DNA from 4 places in the Mesorhizobium sp. M1182 genome. Region 1 is predicted to be linked to each of the others. Evidence: predicted binding sites of a transcription regulator. Region 1 holds the regulator's gene; each other region holds the start of a gene.
What was found. Region 1 encodes LexA, which represses DNA repair genes until DNA is damaged. Its sites were predicted from a motif close to TGTTCNNNNTGTGTTCNG; they were not measured.

Region 1 (4,311 bases):
AGCAGCATCGTGCCGCCCGTGTGCTTGGCGTACAGCCAGTTGAACAGCGCCGTGCGCGCGCCGCCAATGTGCAGATAGCCGGTGGGCGAGGGGGCAAAACGGGTGACGACCTTATCGGGCATGGAACTCTCAGGCGGGCGAAGGAAGTGGGTTTGCGGACTTTCGCGCGTTGCGCGTTCATGTAGCATAGGAGGTCGAGGGCGCAAGGGGCAGACCCGATGGCTGTGCGAGGCCGTGGTGCGGGCGAGGGCGAGGACGTTGGCAGCGACGTCAGCGAACGCTTGCTGTTTGCCGCTCCCCCGCCTGTCCTGCCGGCACCGGCATTGCTACCTGCTCCGCGCTTCGATGCTCCGTCGCTGCCGGCCAGCGACCCAGCAACGGTTCTCGTGCCCGCGGGCGAGCCCATCGTACGCCTGCCCAGGCGTTTCCGCCTCCCGTCACCGTCCCGTATCCGCAACAGCGTAACCACGGCGGCCGGTCTGGAACTCGACCGCGGCATCGCCTTCCTGCTGGTGCCGGTGTTCCTCGCATGCGGGGTGGTCGTTTATTTCGGGCTGTCGGTGGAGCCGGCCTTTCCACAGCCGATCGCAATCGCGCTCCTCGCGACCCTTTGTGCCGTCGTCTCGCGGTCATGGCCCAGGACGCGCCTGTGCTTCATGGTGGCGCTGCTCTGCGCGCTTGGCGTACTTGCCGCCAAGTTCGAGACATGGCGTGTCGGAACGCATATGCTCGGCTCCGAAATCTCGACGCGGCTGACGGGTCGCGTTGTATCGTACGAGCCCATGGCGAGCGGCCGCATCAGGCTGACAATCGATGTGATCTCAACGGCCAGGCCGACACTGCGCTACATGCCGGAACGGGTCCGCGTTTCGGCGATGAAGATACCGGCTGAGCTGACCGCCGGTTCCGAGATCACCGGCTATGTGCGGCTGCTGCCGCCGACCGGCCCGGTGCGGCCCGACAGCTATGATTTCTCGTTCGACAGCTATTTCGCCGGTATCGGCGGCAGCGGCTTTTTTCTCGGCAATCCGAAAGTCGTGTCGTCGGGCAGCATGCCGCTTGCCGCGCAGCTTTCTTCCGCGATCGAAGACGCGCGCGAATCCATCGCCGACCATATCCGCAGCCGCATCGGCGGTGCCGAGGGCGAGATTGCTGCTGCGCTGATCGTCGGCGTGCGCGCCGGCATTCCCGAGGAGATCAACGAAGCGATGCGGCGCACCGGCATCTACCACATCATCTCTATCTCGGGGCTGCATATGGCGTTGGTCGCCGGCACCATCATGGCGCTGCTGCGGGGTGCCTTTGCGCTGTTTCCCGATTTCTCATCGCGACGGCCGGTCAAGAAGTATGCCGCGGCCGCCGCGCTTTTTTCGATTGCGGCCTACCTCGTCTTTTCCGGCATTGTCGTGGCGGCCGAACGCAGCTTCATCATGCTGGCGGTGATGCTTATCGCCGTGCTGGTCGACCGGGCCGCGCTCACCATGCGCAACCTGGCGATCTCGGCCATCGCGGTCATCCTGGTGTCGCCGCACGAGGTGGTCGGTCCGAGTTTCCAGATGTCCTTCGCCGCGACGGCGGCCCTTGTCGGCGCCTATGCAGGCTGGTCCGATTACCGCGCCGGGAGGGCCACCACGCCGCCGCCGCGGCAGTCGCCGCTACGCCTTGCCACTCGAAAGGTCCTGCTGGGCATGTGCGGTCTGGCGATGACCTCGATCATTGCAGGGAGCGCCACGGCGCTTTTCGCCATATGGCATTTCCAGCGCGTGGCGCCGCTCGCCTGTTCGCCAATCTGGCCATCATGCCCATCGTCTCACTGGTCGTCATGCCCTTCGCCGTTCTCAGCGCGCTGGCGATGCCGTTCGGTGCGGATGGCCCTTTCCTCTATGTCATGGGCAAGGGGCTGACGGCGATGATCGCCCTGTCCGGGTGGATCTCGGAGCGCTCGCCGATCGATGCGGTCGGGCTGATTTCGCTGAGATCCGTCCTTCTGGTGACGATCGCCCTCGTCATTGCCAGCATGGCGACGACGTGGTTGCGGCTGGCGGCACTTCCTTTTGCGCTCGCCGGCTTGCTGACGACAACGCAGACACGCATACCCGACGTATTGGTCTCGGAGGACGCACGGCTGGTCGCGCTGTCGATCGGCAGCGGTGAACTCGCGGTCAACCGGGCACGCCCGAATGAGTTCACCATCGACAACTGGAAACGCGCGCTCACATCGGAGGCCATCGTCGCGCCGGAAACCCCTGGAAAGAACGACCCGCAATTCGACATTGCCGATCCGGCCGACCTGCCGCCGGGCATGCCGTTCATTTGCACGGACGGCCTCTGCCTTGCCAGGCATCCATCCGGCGCGATCATCGCGCAAGCCACGGACCGCGATACTGCGCGGCCAGCCTGCGCCTTTGCCAGCTTGATCGTCATCGACGACGCCACCGCCCATAACCCCTGCTACTACGACCGGCTGGTCCTCGTCGTCACCAAACGGCAACTGGCGCGCGCGGGAAGTGCCGCCGTCTATTTCGATCCACAAGCGGCAACACGCGCCGAGATCCGCTTCGCCGTCGAAAAATCATACCGGCCCTGGCACGTGCAACGGAAATTTTCACGCGCGGCACGGGGCCTGCCGCCATACCGCAGGGCCGACAATCCCAAAGCCGGCGCCAAGGGCGGAACTCAGTAGCGGCGGATCAGTCCGACGAGCTTGCCCTGCACCTTGACCCTGTCTGGTCCGAAGATGCGCGTCTCGTAGGCCGGATTGGCGGCTTCCAGGGCGATCGAGGCGCCCTTGCGGCGGAACCGCTTCAGCGTCGCTTCCTCCTCGTCGACCAGTGCCACCACGATCTCACCGGGGCTCGCCGTATCGGCATTGCGGATGATCACCGTGTCGCCGTCGAAAATGCCGGCCTCGATCATCGAATCGCCTTTGACCTCGAGCGCATAATGCTCGCCGCCCATGATCATATCCGGCGGCACCGAAATCGAATGCGTCTGGTGCTGGATGGCGTCGATCGGCACACCGGCAGCGATGCGGCCCATTACCGGGATCGAAACGGCGGCGACGACATCGTCGTCATTTCCGGCTGCGGGCACGCGCGACGATGTCGGCTTGCCCTGCCGAGGGGCGCCTTGCCCAAGGCTGCCCTGGATGACACTCGGCGAGAACTTGCGTGCCGCATTGAGGCCGGGGGCGATCGAGTCAGGCAGGCGTAGCACCTCCAGCGCACGGGCCCGGTTGGGCAAACGGCGAATGAAGCCGCGCTCCTCCAGCGCCGTAATCAGCCGGTGGATTCCGGATTTGGAAGCCAGGTCGAGCGCTTCCTTCATCTCGTCGAATGAAGGCGGGATACCGCTTTCCTTCAACCTTTCGTGGATGAACATAAGCAGTTCGTGTTGTTTGCGTGTCAGCATAGCGACCCCCAACAGAATCAGAAAAACAAACCCAGAACAAACACTATCTGTTCCAGTTGTGTTCCGCAACTGTTTAAAGTTTAATGAATGCGTTAAGGCTCGGGAAACAAACGACGTCCCCTACCGGCGTAACGCATTTTCACCGCCGCGAGCCTCATCGCCTTGATTCTGCTTTCGTTTGCGCCCTTCTGGCCTCCTAGAAGGCGGCACTGGCATCGGCCGTCGGTCGGCAAAAGGCACGGAATTGAACCCGTATCGACTGTGCGGTTTGGTCAATGCACCGTGAACGAAACGAACTCAAAACGCCAACCTCGGGTTAAGTCCCGGTTTCCACCGCCTGGTCAGGCTGCTTCTCGCCGGTGGAGCCTTGCTGCGCGCAACCAAGTAATGGAAGAACAGTCGATGCGTGTCCGGCGTTGCGTTGGATCTTGGGGGAGCAGACAAATCATGACAGGAATTCCCGATCTCGTGGCCATAAAGGCGATGGATGCCGCGGATCCGCTGCGCGCGATGCGCGACCGCTTTGTGTTGCCGCAAGGAGTGATCTATCTCGACGGCAATTCGCTAGGAGCTGCTTCACGTGCCGCTTTCGATGAACTGCACAAGGCCGCGACCGAAGAATGGTCGCATGATCTCATCCGCGCATGGAACACGGCCGGCTGGTTCAACATGCCGCTTGAACTTGGCGACCAGCTCGGGCGCCTGATCGGGGCCGCGGCCGGCCAGACAGTGGTCTGCGACACGACATCGGTCAACATCTACAAGCTGCTGCACGCCGCCATGGCCATGCGACCGGAGCGGCAGGTCATCGTCGCCGAGGGCGATAGTTTTCCGACGGACCTCTACATGGCCGAGGGTGTGGTTTCGACGCGAAAAGATACGCTGCTGCGCCTCTCGGGA
Region 2 (4,311 bases), on a different contig from region 1:
GTTCGACGACGGCATCACCGCCGGTGACCAGCGCGTCGACCAGTCCGGCCTCCGTCTGCTGGCCGAATGCGTGTTCTTCGACAAGGCGGATCGCCTCGCGGTCCCGCGGCGTCGCCGCGCGTATGGACATCATGCTCATAACAATTTCATTCCTTTTTCGAGCTTGGCGCCGCGCAGAAACTCCTGCGCGGCAATGGGCCTTGCGCCCGCACGTTGAACTTCGACCGGCCTGATCGCGCCTGACCCGCAGGCGACTGTCAGCCGGTCATCGAGAATTCCTCCCGGTTCGCCGGCGCCTTGCGAGAGCGTCGAGCGAAGCAGTTTCAGCCGTTCCACGCGGCCGCCGATTTCGGCCTCGCACCATGCACCGGGAAAGGGCGACAGGCCGCGAATCTGGTTGTGCACGTCGCCGGCAGGTCGCAGCCAGTCTATGCGAGTCTCCGATTTATCGATTTTCTTGGCGTAGGTCACCCCCACCTCCGCCTGTGTGGTAAATGTCAGCGTATTCCGCTCCAGCCGTTCGAGCGCTTGCACTATGAGCGAAGCACCCAAGACCATCAGCCGATCGTGCAGATCGCCGGCCGTCATGTCGGGTCCAATGGGACATTTTTCAACCATTGCCACAGGGCCGGTGTCGAGGCCTTCCTCCATCCGCATCACCATCATGCCCGTTTCGGTATCGCCGGCCATGATGGCGCGCTGGATAGGGGCAGCGCCGCGCCAGCGCGGCAGCAGCGATGCGTGGCCGTTGAGGCAACCGAGCCGCGGCGCCTCGAGAATGGGTTTGGGGAGGAGCAGCCCGTAGGCGACGACCACGGCGACGTCGGCACCTAAGGCGCGGAACGCTTCCTGCTCCGCCTCGCCCTTCAGCGACACCGGCGACCGCACCTCGATGCCAAGCCGCTCCGCCTCGCGCTGCACCGGCGACGGCGTCAGTTCGAGCCCGCGCCGGCCGCCGGCGCGCGGCGGCTGCGTGTAGACGGCTGCCAACTCGTGCCCGGCCCCGGCAATCGCCCGCAGCGTCGGCACGGAGAATTCGGGCGTACCCATGAAGATGACACGCAGGGGCATTCGTCGACGCCTACCCCACCATCTTGCCCGGCGCCTTGTCCCTGGCGAGCTTCTTGAATTTCTTGACCACCATGTCGCGCTTCAGCTTGGAGATGTAATCGATGAACAGCACGCCATTGAGGTGGTCGATTTCATGCTGCAGGCAGGTCGCCATCAGCCCCTCGGCCTCGATCTCCTGCAGCTTGCCGTCGCGGTCGAGAAACTTCACCCGCACCGCCGCCGGACGCTCGACCTCGGCATAGTAATCCGGGATCGACAGGCAGCCTTCCTCGTAGACCGAACGCTGGTCGGAGCTTTCAAGGATTTCGGGATTGATGAAGACGTGCGGCGCCGGCGTCTCGTCCTCCTTGGCCAGGTCGATCACCAGCATGCGCAAGGGTTCGCCGACCTGGATCGCTGCGAGGCCGATGCCGGGCGCGTCATACATGGTGTCCAGCATGTCGCCGGCCAGTTTGCGCAAATCGCCATCGACACGCTCGACCGGTTTTGAAACCTGGCGCAGGACGGGATCGGGGAGGATGATAAGCGGCTTGATCGACATGGCGTCTCACCTAAGACCTCGCAGGAAAAGCGTCAACCGGGACGCCTTCGGGTCGTTCACGTTTTGATCTGTGCCGGCAGACCGAATCATCTATGCTGTCGGCATGAACGATCTGGCCACCATCCTGTCCGAACCTGTCGCCCGCCTCGGCGCCACCACGCTCACGCTCGGCCATGCCCTGGGTTTCGGCGCAATGCTGTTCCTTGGACTGTTCGTCGCGCTCGTCGTTGCGCTGTGGCGATCGGCCAAGGCGCGTGCAGTGGCGGCCGCCGAAGCCGCCGACCACGCCCGCGACGCCGAGGCGCGGATGGCCGGCATTCTGCAATCCCAAGCGGAAATGCAGGGCCGCATGGGCGCCATCGCCGAAGTGTTCGGGGCGCGCCAGGCGGAACTGACACAGTCGATCGGCCAGCGTCTCGATGCCATGACCGGCCGCCTGGGCCAGACCATGACCGAGCAGACGAGATCGACGCATGAGAGCCTCGCCAAGCTGCAGGAACGGCTGGCGGTCATCGATATTGCGCAAGGCAACATCCAGTCGCTGGCCGGCCAGGTCGTGCAATTGCAGGCGATCCTTTCCAACAAGCAGACGCGCGGCGCCTTCGGCCAGTCGCGTATGGAAGCCATCGTCGCCGACGGATTGCCGCACGGCGCTTATGAATTCCAGGCGACCTTGTCGAATGGCAGCCGGCCCGACTGCCTGGTAAAGATGCCGAACGGCGCGCCGTCGCTTGCCATCGACGCAAAGTTTCCGCTCGAGGCGTGGAATGCCATCCGTGCCGCCGAAGGCGCCGACCTGCAGAAGTCCGCCGCACAGACTTTCCGCCGCGACATCGAGGTGCATGTCCGCGATATTTCCGAAAAATACCTGATCCAGGGCGAGACGCAGGACACCGCCTTCATGTTCGTGCCCTCAGAATCGGTGTTCGCCGAAATCCATGAGAATTTCGAGGCCGTTGTCCAAAAGGCGCATCGATCGCGGATCGTCATCGTCTCGCCATCGCTTTTGATGCTGTCGATCCAGGTCATCCAGGCAATCCTCAAGGATGCCCGCATGCGCGAGCAGGCACACCTGATCCAGGGCGAGGTTATCCGGCTGATGGAAGACGTCTCCCGGCTCGACGAGCGGGTGCGCAAATTGCAGACGCATTTCGGCCAATCGGCCAAGGATATCGACGACATTCTGGTCTCGACATCGAAGGTGACCAGGCGCGGACAAAAGATCGAGGCGCTGGAGTTTGGCGTGCAGCCGGCGGAGGACACCGCTGGTTCGAATGGAGCAAAAGCGGAAAGCAGCCCGCGCGTCGCCGATTCGAAAACCGGGCAGTTGAGACTAAGGGTCGTCGAAGGCGACGATTGAGAGCTACGCCGGAACCGGAGGCTTCGCCCGGGTCTGGCGCTACTGCTCCTCGATGATGGTTGTGCCTTCGAATTCCGGCAGCCAATGCAGCGCCGAGCGGTGCCAGATCTGCTTTCTCGGCACCAGTTGCTCGCGCTGCCGTGCCGTGCCGACCCTGATACCGTAAACCTTCGGTCCCTCGCCCGCCGACGTGGCGTAGAGATGCGAGCCGCACTCACCGCAAAATGCCTGGGCGCGCTTGGCGCCACTCGAACCGGTCTTGATATAGATCTTCGGCGTGCCCTTGGTGATCCTGTAATTGTCCTCGGACGCCGGCACGGTGACGCGAAAAGCCGTTCCGGTTAGCTTCTGACAATCGATGCAGTGACAAATGGTGGTCTTTTCCGGATCGACTTCGGCCTCGTAAGTGATAGCGCCACAATGACACGCGCCGTCGATTTTCATCTTCGTTCCTCCTGGAGCTTTTGCCTGCGATCATAGCCGGGACTGCCCGATGGCGCATCGATTTCCTCAAGCCATTTTCCTTAGGCCGGTTCTTGTCCGGATGCCCCCGCCAAGGCCTTGCTCCGGCGTTCCCAGGTGCCGGTGGTCTGCGGCTTGACGAACAGCCGCGTCACCTCCGGCATCTCCGCCTTCAGCCGCGTCTCGAGGCGCTCGACACAGGTCTCTATCTCCGGCGCCGACAAATGATCCTCGAACTCGATGCTCAAAGCGGCGACGATCTCCTGCGGACCCATATGCAGCGTCAGCACGCCATTTGCCCGTTGCACCGCCGGGTCCTGCTGGATGATGGCCAGCACCTCTGTTTGCACCTCGGGCGAGGCCGGTTCGCCGAGCAGCAGGCTCTTGCTTTCTCGCGCCAGGAAGATCGCGGTCGCGCCCAGGATCAGCGCGATGCCGATCGACGCGGCGCCGTCGAGCTTCGGCATGTCCAGCAATTCCGCCGCCAATATCCCGGCGAAGGCGACAACGAGGCCGAGAAGTGCCGCGCTGTCCTCGAAGAGTACGGTGTAGACACTCGGATCCTTGCTGAGCTGCACCGCCTCAAGCCAGCCGTGGCTGCCTTTTTGGTGGCGGAATTCCTTCAGCGCCACCAGCCAAGAGGTGCCTTCGAAGAGGAAGGAAAGGCCAAGGACAGCGTAGTTCACCTTGGCGTTGGCGATCGGCTCCGGCGCCATGATGTGCGTCACGCCTTCGTAGAACGATATGCCGGCACCCAGTGCAAAGACGAGGAGCGCGACGATGAAGCTCCAGAAGTACAGCTCGCGGCCATGGCCGAGCGGATGCGTGCGGTCGGCCGGCCGGGCGGCACGGTGCATGCCGTAAAGCAGCAGGCTGC
Region 3 (4,311 bases), on a different contig from region 1:
CGGGGAGAAGAACGCTAATCCACCCACTTCCCCGTTCGCTTGTGCCAGTCTGCGATCGACTCCTCCGGGTAAACATCGAAGACCTTGTCGCCCTTGCCGATATCCGGCTCGACCCAGTTCGCCTTGTATTTCAGCATCAGATGCACCTTCTCCGGCGGCTTCGGCAGGTCTGTGTCGATCGCCGAGGCGAAGGGGTGCACCAGCTCCGGCCAGGTCGGATCGTAGAGCCAGAGTGCCGTCCCGCATTTCGTGCAGAAGTTCCGCTCGCCGGTCGAGGTCTCGCGTTGCGGGTGCTCGTCGTCCTCGATCTCGGCGCGGTAGACGCCGAGATGGCGCTTGCCCTGGATTTTCAGCGTCTCGTAATCGGCGCCGAGATTGATGGCAAAACCGCCGCCGCCCTGCTGCTTGCGGCAGATCGAGCAGTAGCACAGCATGAACGGCACCGGCGTGTGGCTTTCCACCTCGAAACGCACGGCATTGCACCGGCAGGACCCTTTGAGCAGAAGCGGCATGAGAAACTCCGACGAAAGTGATTTGAACTTTGTCAGGATGGCGCCGGTTGCGGCGATGACAAGGGGAAATCCGGGTGACATGATCGCCGCATGGACAACGAGCGCATAGAAGAGCTTTTCGAAGGCCTCGGCCCGGTCAGCATCCGCAAGCTGTTCGGCGGCAAGGGCATCTATTTCGACGGCGTCATCGTCGCCATCGTCATCGGTGGCGAATTGATGCTGAAGGCCGACGCCGAAAGCGCCCCGGAATTCGAAGCGGCCGGCTGCCGGCAATGGACCTATACCGGCTCGCGCCACGGCAAGCTCGTGTCGATGCCCTATTGGAGCGTTCCCGACAGCGCATTCGACGATCCCGACGAGATGGCGATCTGGGCGCGCCGCGCCTACGAGGCAGGACGGCGCGCCGGCAAATAGGCTGCGTCATGCTTCGGCAATTCCGGGCCGCACTTCATGCCAGCTCCCGCGCCTCGGGCACGAGCGCCAGCGCTTCGGCAAAGCCAGCGCTGGTGAAGGCGGCACTCTCGACGACGAGCATCGCTGCGGCAATGCCTTCGCGCAGTGCCGCGCGCAGCGTCAGGCCGCGCAGCAGGGCAGCGATCGTGGCGCCTGCCAATGCGTCGCCGGCGCCGGCAGCATCGGTCCGCTTTTGCAGCGGCGGTGGCGAGATCGAGAACGCGCTCAATTCGTCGAAACCGAGCACTGGTTCGTCGCCGGCGGTGATCACGCCGCTTTTCAGCCCGGCGCGTCTCAGGCCGTCGACGATGCCTTGATCGATTTGGACGCCGGCGAGCACGCCGGCCTCGTGCCGGTTCATGAAGGCCATCGCCAGACGGTCGAGCACCGGCGTCAGCCGCGCCGCTTTGTTGGGCGAGACCGCAAGCGCAAACACCGGCTTGCCAGCGGCGAGTGCCGCTAGCCGCTCCAGCGCGGTCGACGGCAGGTTGGCGTCGCACAGCACCGCGTCGGCCGAACCGATCGCTTCCCGCACCTTGGCGCGGCGGATCTGCTTGGGAAGCGCCAGCTCGTAGAGCACCATGTCGGCAAGGCCGGCGATCAGCCCGCCGTCGCTGTCGATCAGCATCGTATGGCTTGGCGTTGCTCGGTCGAGGAACACCGCCGACAGGTCGGCAACGCCGGCCTCGGTGACGGCGCGTAAGACCGTGTCGCCAAGGGCATCGCCGCCGCGCACCGAAAGCAGCGAGGCCGAGACGCCGCGGCGCACCGCACAGCGCAAGGCGTTGAAGACGGCGCCGCCGACATGCTCGCGCATCGTGCCGGGGTTGGAAGCGGCCGCCACGAAGGCGCCGGCAACCCGGCCGCGCCGCTCGATATAGGCGCCGCCCACGGCCAGGATCGTCGGGGATTTGATCATGCCGTCAAAATGCCCTTTAGCTGTTGCCCGGGGAGACTAGGTCGCCGGGCGGAACCCTGCAATCGCGGGTCCGATTCGGTCGGTAACGGCAACGGCGCCGCACGCGAGGCGAGACACATCGGAAGCGATAATTGCGAAACAAAAATAGAACAAATAGGGATATGCGTTATTTTTCAAGCCCTTGGTGCTCATTGACAAATGAGAACAAATGAGGTACATTCTTTTAAGGATTGCGGGATTGTCCGGCCTCCATTGACGACCACGGGGTGATGTATCATGGCTCAGAATTCTTTGCGGCTTGTAGAGGACAAAGCGGTGGACAAATCAAAGGCTCTGGATGCGGCGCTGTCGCAAATTGAGCGTGCCTTCGGCAAGGGCTCGATCATGCGGCTCGGCGCGAACGAGCAGGTCGTCGAGATCGAGACGGTGCCGACCGGCTCGCTTGGGCTGGACATCGCGCTTGGCGTCGGCGGCCTGCCGCGCGGCCGCATCGTCGAGATCTACGGGCCGGAAAGCTCGGGCAAGACGACGCTGGCGCTGCACACGGTGGCCGAAGCCCAGAAGAAGGGCGGCATCTGCGCCTTCGTCGATGCCGAGCACGCGCTCGACCCGGTCTATGCCCGCAAGCTCGGCGTCGATCTCGAAAACCTTTTGATCTCGCAGCCCGATACCGGCGAGCAGGCGCTGGAGATCTGCGACACGCTGGTGCGCTCCGGCGCCATCGACGTGCTGGTGGTCGATTCGGTGGCGGCGTTGACGCCGCGGGCGGAAATCGAAGGCGAGATGGGCGATTCGCTGCCCGGCCTGCAGGCCCGCCTGATGAGCCAGGCACTGCGCAAGCTCACCGCCTCGATCTCGCGCTCCAACACCATGGTCATCTTCATCAACCAGATCCGCATGAAGATCGGCGTCATGTTCGGTTCGCCCGAGACGACGACCGGCGGCAATGCGTTGAAATTCTATGCCTCGGTCCGCCTCGACATCCGCCGCATTGGCTCGGTCAAGGATCGCGACGAGGTCGTCGGCAACCAGACCCGCGTCAAGGTCGTCAAGAACAAGCTGGCGCCGCCCTTCAAGGTGGTCGAGTTCGACATCATGTATGGCGAGGGCGTCTCCAAGACCGGCGAGCTGGTCGATCTCGGCGTCAAGGCGGGCGTGGTCGAAAAGTCGGGCGCCTGGTTCTCCTACAATTCGCAGCGTCTTGGCCAGGGCCGCGAAAACGCAAAACTGTTCCTGCGCGACAATCCCGACACGGCGCGCGAGATCGAGCTGGCGCTACGGCAGAATGCCGGGCTGATCGCTGAGAAATTCCTTGAGAACGGCGGCTCCGAAAGCAGCGATGACGGTTTCGAGGACGACGCTGGGGTGATGTAGGGCAAGCGACGCCTCGCTGAGCCTCAGCCAGGTTTCGATTTGATGTTTTGATTTTGAGTTTGCGTAATCGATGCGTTTCGAACCGCCGGCCCAGGGCCGGCGGTTCGCGTTTGACGGCGAGGCAGACGCATTTCAAGGCGCTGGTGAAAGCCGGGATTTGAGCCCATTTGGTGTTTCTGGACAGGCTGCGGTGCGACCGCTAAAAAGGCCATGTCTATTTTCCGCCGGCAGCCGGCGGTTCTCTCGAAAAGGCAGTATTCATGAGTGGCGTCAACGAGATCCGGTCGGCATTTCTCGACTATTTTCGCAAGGAAGGTCACGAGGTCGTCGCGTCAAGCCCGCTGGTGCCGCGCAACGACCCGACGCTTATGTTCACCAATGCCGGCATGGTGCAGTTCAAGAACGTTTTCACCGGTCTGGAGAAGCGGCCCTATTCGCGCGCCACGACTGCCCAGAAGAGTGTTCGCGCCGGCGGCAAGCACAACGACCTCGACAATGTCGGCTACACCGCGCGCCACCTGACCTTCTTCGAGATGCTCGGCAATTTCTCCTTCGGCGACTATTTCAAGGAGCGGGCCATAGAGCTTGCCTGGAACCTGATCACCAGGGAGTTCGGGCTGAAGAAGGACAAGCTGCTGGTCACCGTCTACCACACCGACGACGAGGCGGCCTCGTACTGGAAGAAGATCGCCGGCCTTTCGGACGATCGCATCATCCGCATCGCGACTTCGGACAATTTCTGGGCGATGGGCGACACCGGGCCTTGCGGGCCGTGTTCGGAGATATTCATCGACCGCGGCGAGCATATCTGGGGCGGCCCTCCCGGCAGCCCCGAGGAGGATGGCGACCGTTTCCTTGAATTCTGGAACCTGGTGTTCATGCAGTACGAACAGGTGACGAAGGACGAGCGCGTCGACCTGCCGCGTCCGTCGATCGACACAGGCATGGGCCTCGAGCGCATGGCATCCATCCTGCAAGGCGTTGAAAGCGTCTTCGAAACCGACCTGTTCCGCCACCTGATCGACGCTGCGTCGTCGGCGCTTGGCAAAGGTC
Region 4 (4,311 bases), on a different contig from region 1:
CGTCATGTCGTAGACGGTGCCGTTGCGATGCTTGTAGACGATCTTGCCGGTCCGAAGGTCGGCACCCGCCACATAGCCCCAGGGCGGCGCCTGGCAGGGAATGCCGAGCGGCGACAGGAACGGCTTCAATATCACTGCGTAAGGCGCACCGTCATTGCGGTTCAGGCCTTGTTCGCTGCCCTTGGTGTCACCGGGCGGCGGCACGTCGGCGCGCGGCACCAGCTTGGAGATGAACGCCAGGTATGTCGGCATGCCGAACATCACCTGCCGGACCGGATCGACTGCCACGCCGCCCCAGTTGAAGGTGCCGAAATTGCCGGGATAGATCAGTGAGCCTTGCAGCGACGGCGGCGTGTAGCGGCCCTCATAGCGCAACTTCCGGAGCTCGATCCGGCAGGCCAGCTGGTCGAACATGGTAATGCCCCACATGTCGGCACCGGTCAGCGGTTTCGGACTGAAGCTGAGATCCGAGACCGGCTGCGTCGGCGAGGTATGGTCGCCCTCGATCGCGCCGCCCGGTGCCGGCACTTCCTTGACCGGAACGATCGGCTCGCCGCTGCGCCGGTCGAGCACATAGAGGTCGCCCTGCTTGGTCGGCCCGACCAGCGCCGGCACCACGCCACTTTCCGTGGTGATGTCGACCAGCGTCGGCTGCGCCGGCACGTCCATGTCCCAGAGATCGTGGTGCACGGTCTGCCGCACCCAGCGCAATTGTCCGCTGTTGAGATCGAGCGCGGTGATCGACGAGGAGAATTTCTCGTCATTGGCGCTGCGCCCGGCGCCGAGCTGGTCCGGCGTCTTGTTGCCGAGCGGCACATAAAGCAGGCCGAGCTTCTCGTCGGCGCTTGCCGTCGACCACATGTTGGGCGAGTTGTTGGTGTAGGTCTGGTCCGGCGGCAGCGGCGTCGTCTGGTCCGGATTGCCGGAATCCCAATTCCACAACAGCGCGCCGGTGTCGGCATCGTAGGCACGGATGACCCCGGACGGCTCCTGCGTCGAATAATTGTCGTTGACCGCGCCGCCGACGATGATCTTGTTGGCGACGATCAGCGGCGCCGAGGTCGAATAATAATAGCCCGGCTTCGGATATGGCATGTTGGCGAGCAGGTTCAGCGTGCCGCCTTCGGCGAAAGTCGGGCAGACCTGGCCATTCGCCGCATCGAGCGCGATCAGCCGGGCGTCGGATGTCGGCAGGTAGATGCGTGTGGCACAGGGCTGGCCGGCGGCGACCTTGGCATCGGCATAATAGGACACGCCGCGGCAGGTCTGGTGCTGGCGGTCCTTGTTGAGCTTGACCTGCGGATCGAACCGCCATTTCTCCTTGCCGCTCGCGGCATCGATGGCGATGGCGAAATTATGCGGCGTGCAGATGTAGAGCGTGTCGGCGATTTTTAGCGGCGTCACCTGATAGGTCGTCTCGCCGATGTCGTCGGGCCCTTTCACGTCGCCGGTGCGGTAGGTCCAGGCCGGCTGCAGATTGGCAACGTTTTCAGCGGTGATCTGGTCGAGCGGCGAATAGCGCTGGCCATATTGCGTGCGACCGTAATAGTGCCATTCGCCAGCCGGCACGTTGCCGCCAAGATCGGCCGTCGGCGTCACCTTGTCGGTGTTGAGTTCACCCGCAATATCCTTTGGATCGGTCGTCATCGAATAGCCGGCGACGGCAAGCGATGCCAGCACGGCGAGGATAAGCGGCGCGCGTCCGTCGGGACCGGTAAGCCCGCGCCGCGCCCATGGCGTCAACAGCCATAGCGCGACAAGCACGATGATGCCGCCGCGCGGGCCGAGCTCCCACCAGTCGAAGCCAATCTCCCAGACCGCCCAGGCGAGCGTGCCGAGCACGATCGCCGCGTAGAGCCACAGCGCCGTGGATCTGCGCCTGTAGAGCAGCCAGGCCGCGACAAGGAAAGCTAGACCGACGATGACGTAGTACCAGCTGCCGCCCAGCGTCACGAGCCAGATGCCGCCGCCGCCAACCGCCAAGCCGATGAGGAAAAGGATCAGGGAGGTAATGACCACAGCCAAGACGGTGCTCCTTCGACTGGTGCGCTCCGCGACGCGTCCATGGGCAACCCGGCATTGCGCTCCTGCCCCCACGCAACTTTCTCCGGCCCGCTTCCCCTGTCAAGCAAGCTCGGCGTTTTACGGTGCCGACCCTCAGCAAGCCCGGCGTTTTGGTTAGCGGACCCATTCAGATTGTGAGTCTACCGACTGGACAGAGAACAAAACGGAGACACTTCTGGCCTTTCGCTGCCGAATCACTACATTCGGGGGGAGATGTCCGGCTTTTCGGAAGACATGCCTTTTTTTGACGAACCGAACGCGCGGCCCGCGGCCCCGTCGGGCATTGCCGCGCGCGCCATGGCTGCCCGCAGCAACCAGAACAACGCGCCCGATTATCTCAACGGCCTCAACCCCGAGCAGCGGCTGGCGGTGGAAACCACCGAAGGCCCGGTGCTGGTGCTGGCCGGCGCCGGCACCGGCAAAACGCGCGTCCTGACCACCCGCATCGCCCACATCCTTGCCACCGGCAAGGCTTTCCCCTCGCAGATCCTCGCCGTCACCTTCACCAACAAGGCGGCGCGCGAGATGAAGCAGCGCATCGGCCTGTTGATCGGTGAAGGCAATGTCGAGGGCATGCCGTGGCTCGGCACCTTCCACTCGATTGGAGTGAAGCTGCTGCGCAGACATGCCGAGCTGGCCGGGCTCAAATCCGACTTCACCATTCTCGACACGGATGATGTCGTGCGCCTGATCAAGCAGCTTATCCAGGCCGAAGGGCTGGACGACAAGCGCTGGCCGGCCAAGCAGTTCGCCCAGATGATCGACGGCTGGAAGAACAAGGGCCTTGGCCCCGCCGACATCCCCGAGGGCGATGCCCGTGCCTTCGCCAACGGCAAGGGCCGCGAGCTCTACAAGGCCTATCAGGAGCGGCTGAAAACGCTGAACGCTTGCGACTTCGGCGATCTCCTGTGCCATCCGATCCGCATCTTCCGCGCCAATCCGGACGTGCTGAAGGAATACCACAAGCGCTTCCGCTACATCCTCGTCGACGAATATCAGGACACCAACACCGCCCAGTACATGTGGCTGCGGCTGCTGGCACAGCGGCCGCAATCCTCCCCCCTTGAGGGGGAGGTGCCCGCGAAGCGGGCGGAGGGGGTTGCCGCAGAAGGCACCGCTAGAGCGTCGAGCACTGCCGCCGGTAGGTCAAGCACTGCCGCACGGACCCCACCCGACCGGGCTTCGCCCGGCCACCCTCCCCTCAAGGGGGAGGGAAGCCCGCGCCTGTCCACCGTAAATATCTGCTGCGTCGGCGACGACGACCAGTCGATCTATGGCTGGCGCGGCGCCGAGGTCGACAACATCCTGCGCTTCGACAAGGATTTTCCCGGCGCCACCATCATCCGGCTGGAGCGCAACTATCGCTCGACCGCGCACATCCTCGGCACCGCCTCCCACCTCATCGCCCACAATGAGGGCCGCTTCGGCAAGACGCTGTTCACCGAAAAGATCGCCGAGGACGACGAGAAGGTGCATGTCCACGCCGCCTGGGATTCCGAAGAGGAGGCCCGCGCCGTCGGCGAGACCATCGAGGCTTATCAGCGCCAGAAGCACAATCTCAACGACATGGCGATCCTCGTCCGCGCGTCCTTCCAGATGCGCGAATTCGAGGACCGCTTCGTCACGCTCGGCCTCAACTACCGCGTCATCGGCGGCCCGCGCTTCTACGAGCGCCTCGAAATCCGCGATGCGTTGGCCTTCTTCCGCGTCGTTGCGCAAGGCGCCGACGACCTCGCCTTCGAGCGCATCGTCAACGTGCCGAAGCGCGGCTTGGGCGAGGCCACCATCCGCCAGATCCACGACACCGCACGCTCGCTGCGCATCCCGATGCTGGAGGCGGCGGCAAAACTCGCCGAGAGCGACGAGCTGAAGCCGAAGCCACGCGCCGCACTTCGTGAGGTCGCGGCCAATTTCGAGCGCTGGCAGAAGGCGCTGGAAACCACCCCGCACACCGAGCTCGCCGAGACCATTCTGGAGGAGAGCGGCTACACCGACATGTGGAAGAACGACCGCTCGGTCGAAGCGCCCGGTCGGCTCGAGAACTTAAAAGAACTGATCCGCTCCATGGAGGAGTATGAATCGCTGCGCTCCTTCCTTGAACATGTCGCCTTGGTGATGGACGCCGAGCAGAACGCCGAACTCGATGCCGTCAACATCATGACGCTGCATTCGGCCAAGGGCCTCGAATTCGAAACCGTGTTCCTGCCCGGCTGGGAGGAAGGCCTGTTCCCGCACCAGCGTTCCCTC

Region 2: the regulator LexA is predicted to act here: its motif matches at 1,666-1,683, upstream of NKH33_RS13705 (DNA recombination protein RmuC).
Region 3: the regulator LexA is predicted to act here: its motif matches at 2,019-2,036, upstream of recA (recombinase RecA).
Region 4: the regulator LexA is predicted to act here: its motif matches at 2,219-2,236, upstream of NKH33_RS11485 (ATP-dependent helicase).

What each region holds. Positions count from the first base shown of each region.
Region 1 is NZ_JAMYMD010000008.1:14,528-18,838, forward strand. Features, by position in the region: gene gltX (glutamate--tRNA ligase) at 1-122, opposite strand, end outside; partial or broken gene NKH33_RS12025 (ComEC/Rec2 family competence protein) at 219-2,683, shown strand; gene lexA (transcriptional repressor LexA) at 2,677-3,411, opposite strand; gene kynU (kynureninase) at 3,859-4,311, shown strand, end outside.
Region 2 is NZ_JAMYMD010000009.1:115,442-119,752, forward strand. Features, by position in the region: gene NKH33_RS13690 (GNAT family N-acetyltransferase) at 1-139, opposite strand, end outside; gene fmt (methionyl-tRNA formyltransferase) at 136-1,065, opposite strand; gene def (peptide deformylase) at 1,082-1,612, opposite strand; gene NKH33_RS13705 (DNA recombination protein RmuC) at 1,716-2,972, shown strand; gene NKH33_RS13710 (GFA family protein) at 3,012-3,416, opposite strand; gene NKH33_RS13715 (cation diffusion facilitator family transporter) at 3,497-4,311, opposite strand, start outside.
Region 3 is NZ_JAMYMD010000004.1:52,499-56,809, reverse strand. Features, by position in the region: gene NKH33_RS07310 (GFA family protein) at 15-512, opposite strand; gene NKH33_RS07305 (TfoX/Sxy family protein) at 603-926, shown strand; gene NKH33_RS07300 (PfkB family carbohydrate kinase) at 961-1,884, opposite strand; gene recA (recombinase RecA) at 2,161-3,258, shown strand; gene alaS (alanine--tRNA ligase) at 3,519-4,311, shown strand, end outside.
Region 4 is NZ_JAMYMD010000007.1:128,010-132,320, forward strand. Features, by position in the region: gene NKH33_RS11480 (glucose/quinate/shikimate family membrane-bound PQQ-dependent dehydrogenase) at 1-2,025, opposite strand, end outside; gene NKH33_RS11485 (ATP-dependent helicase) at 2,278-4,311, shown strand, end outside.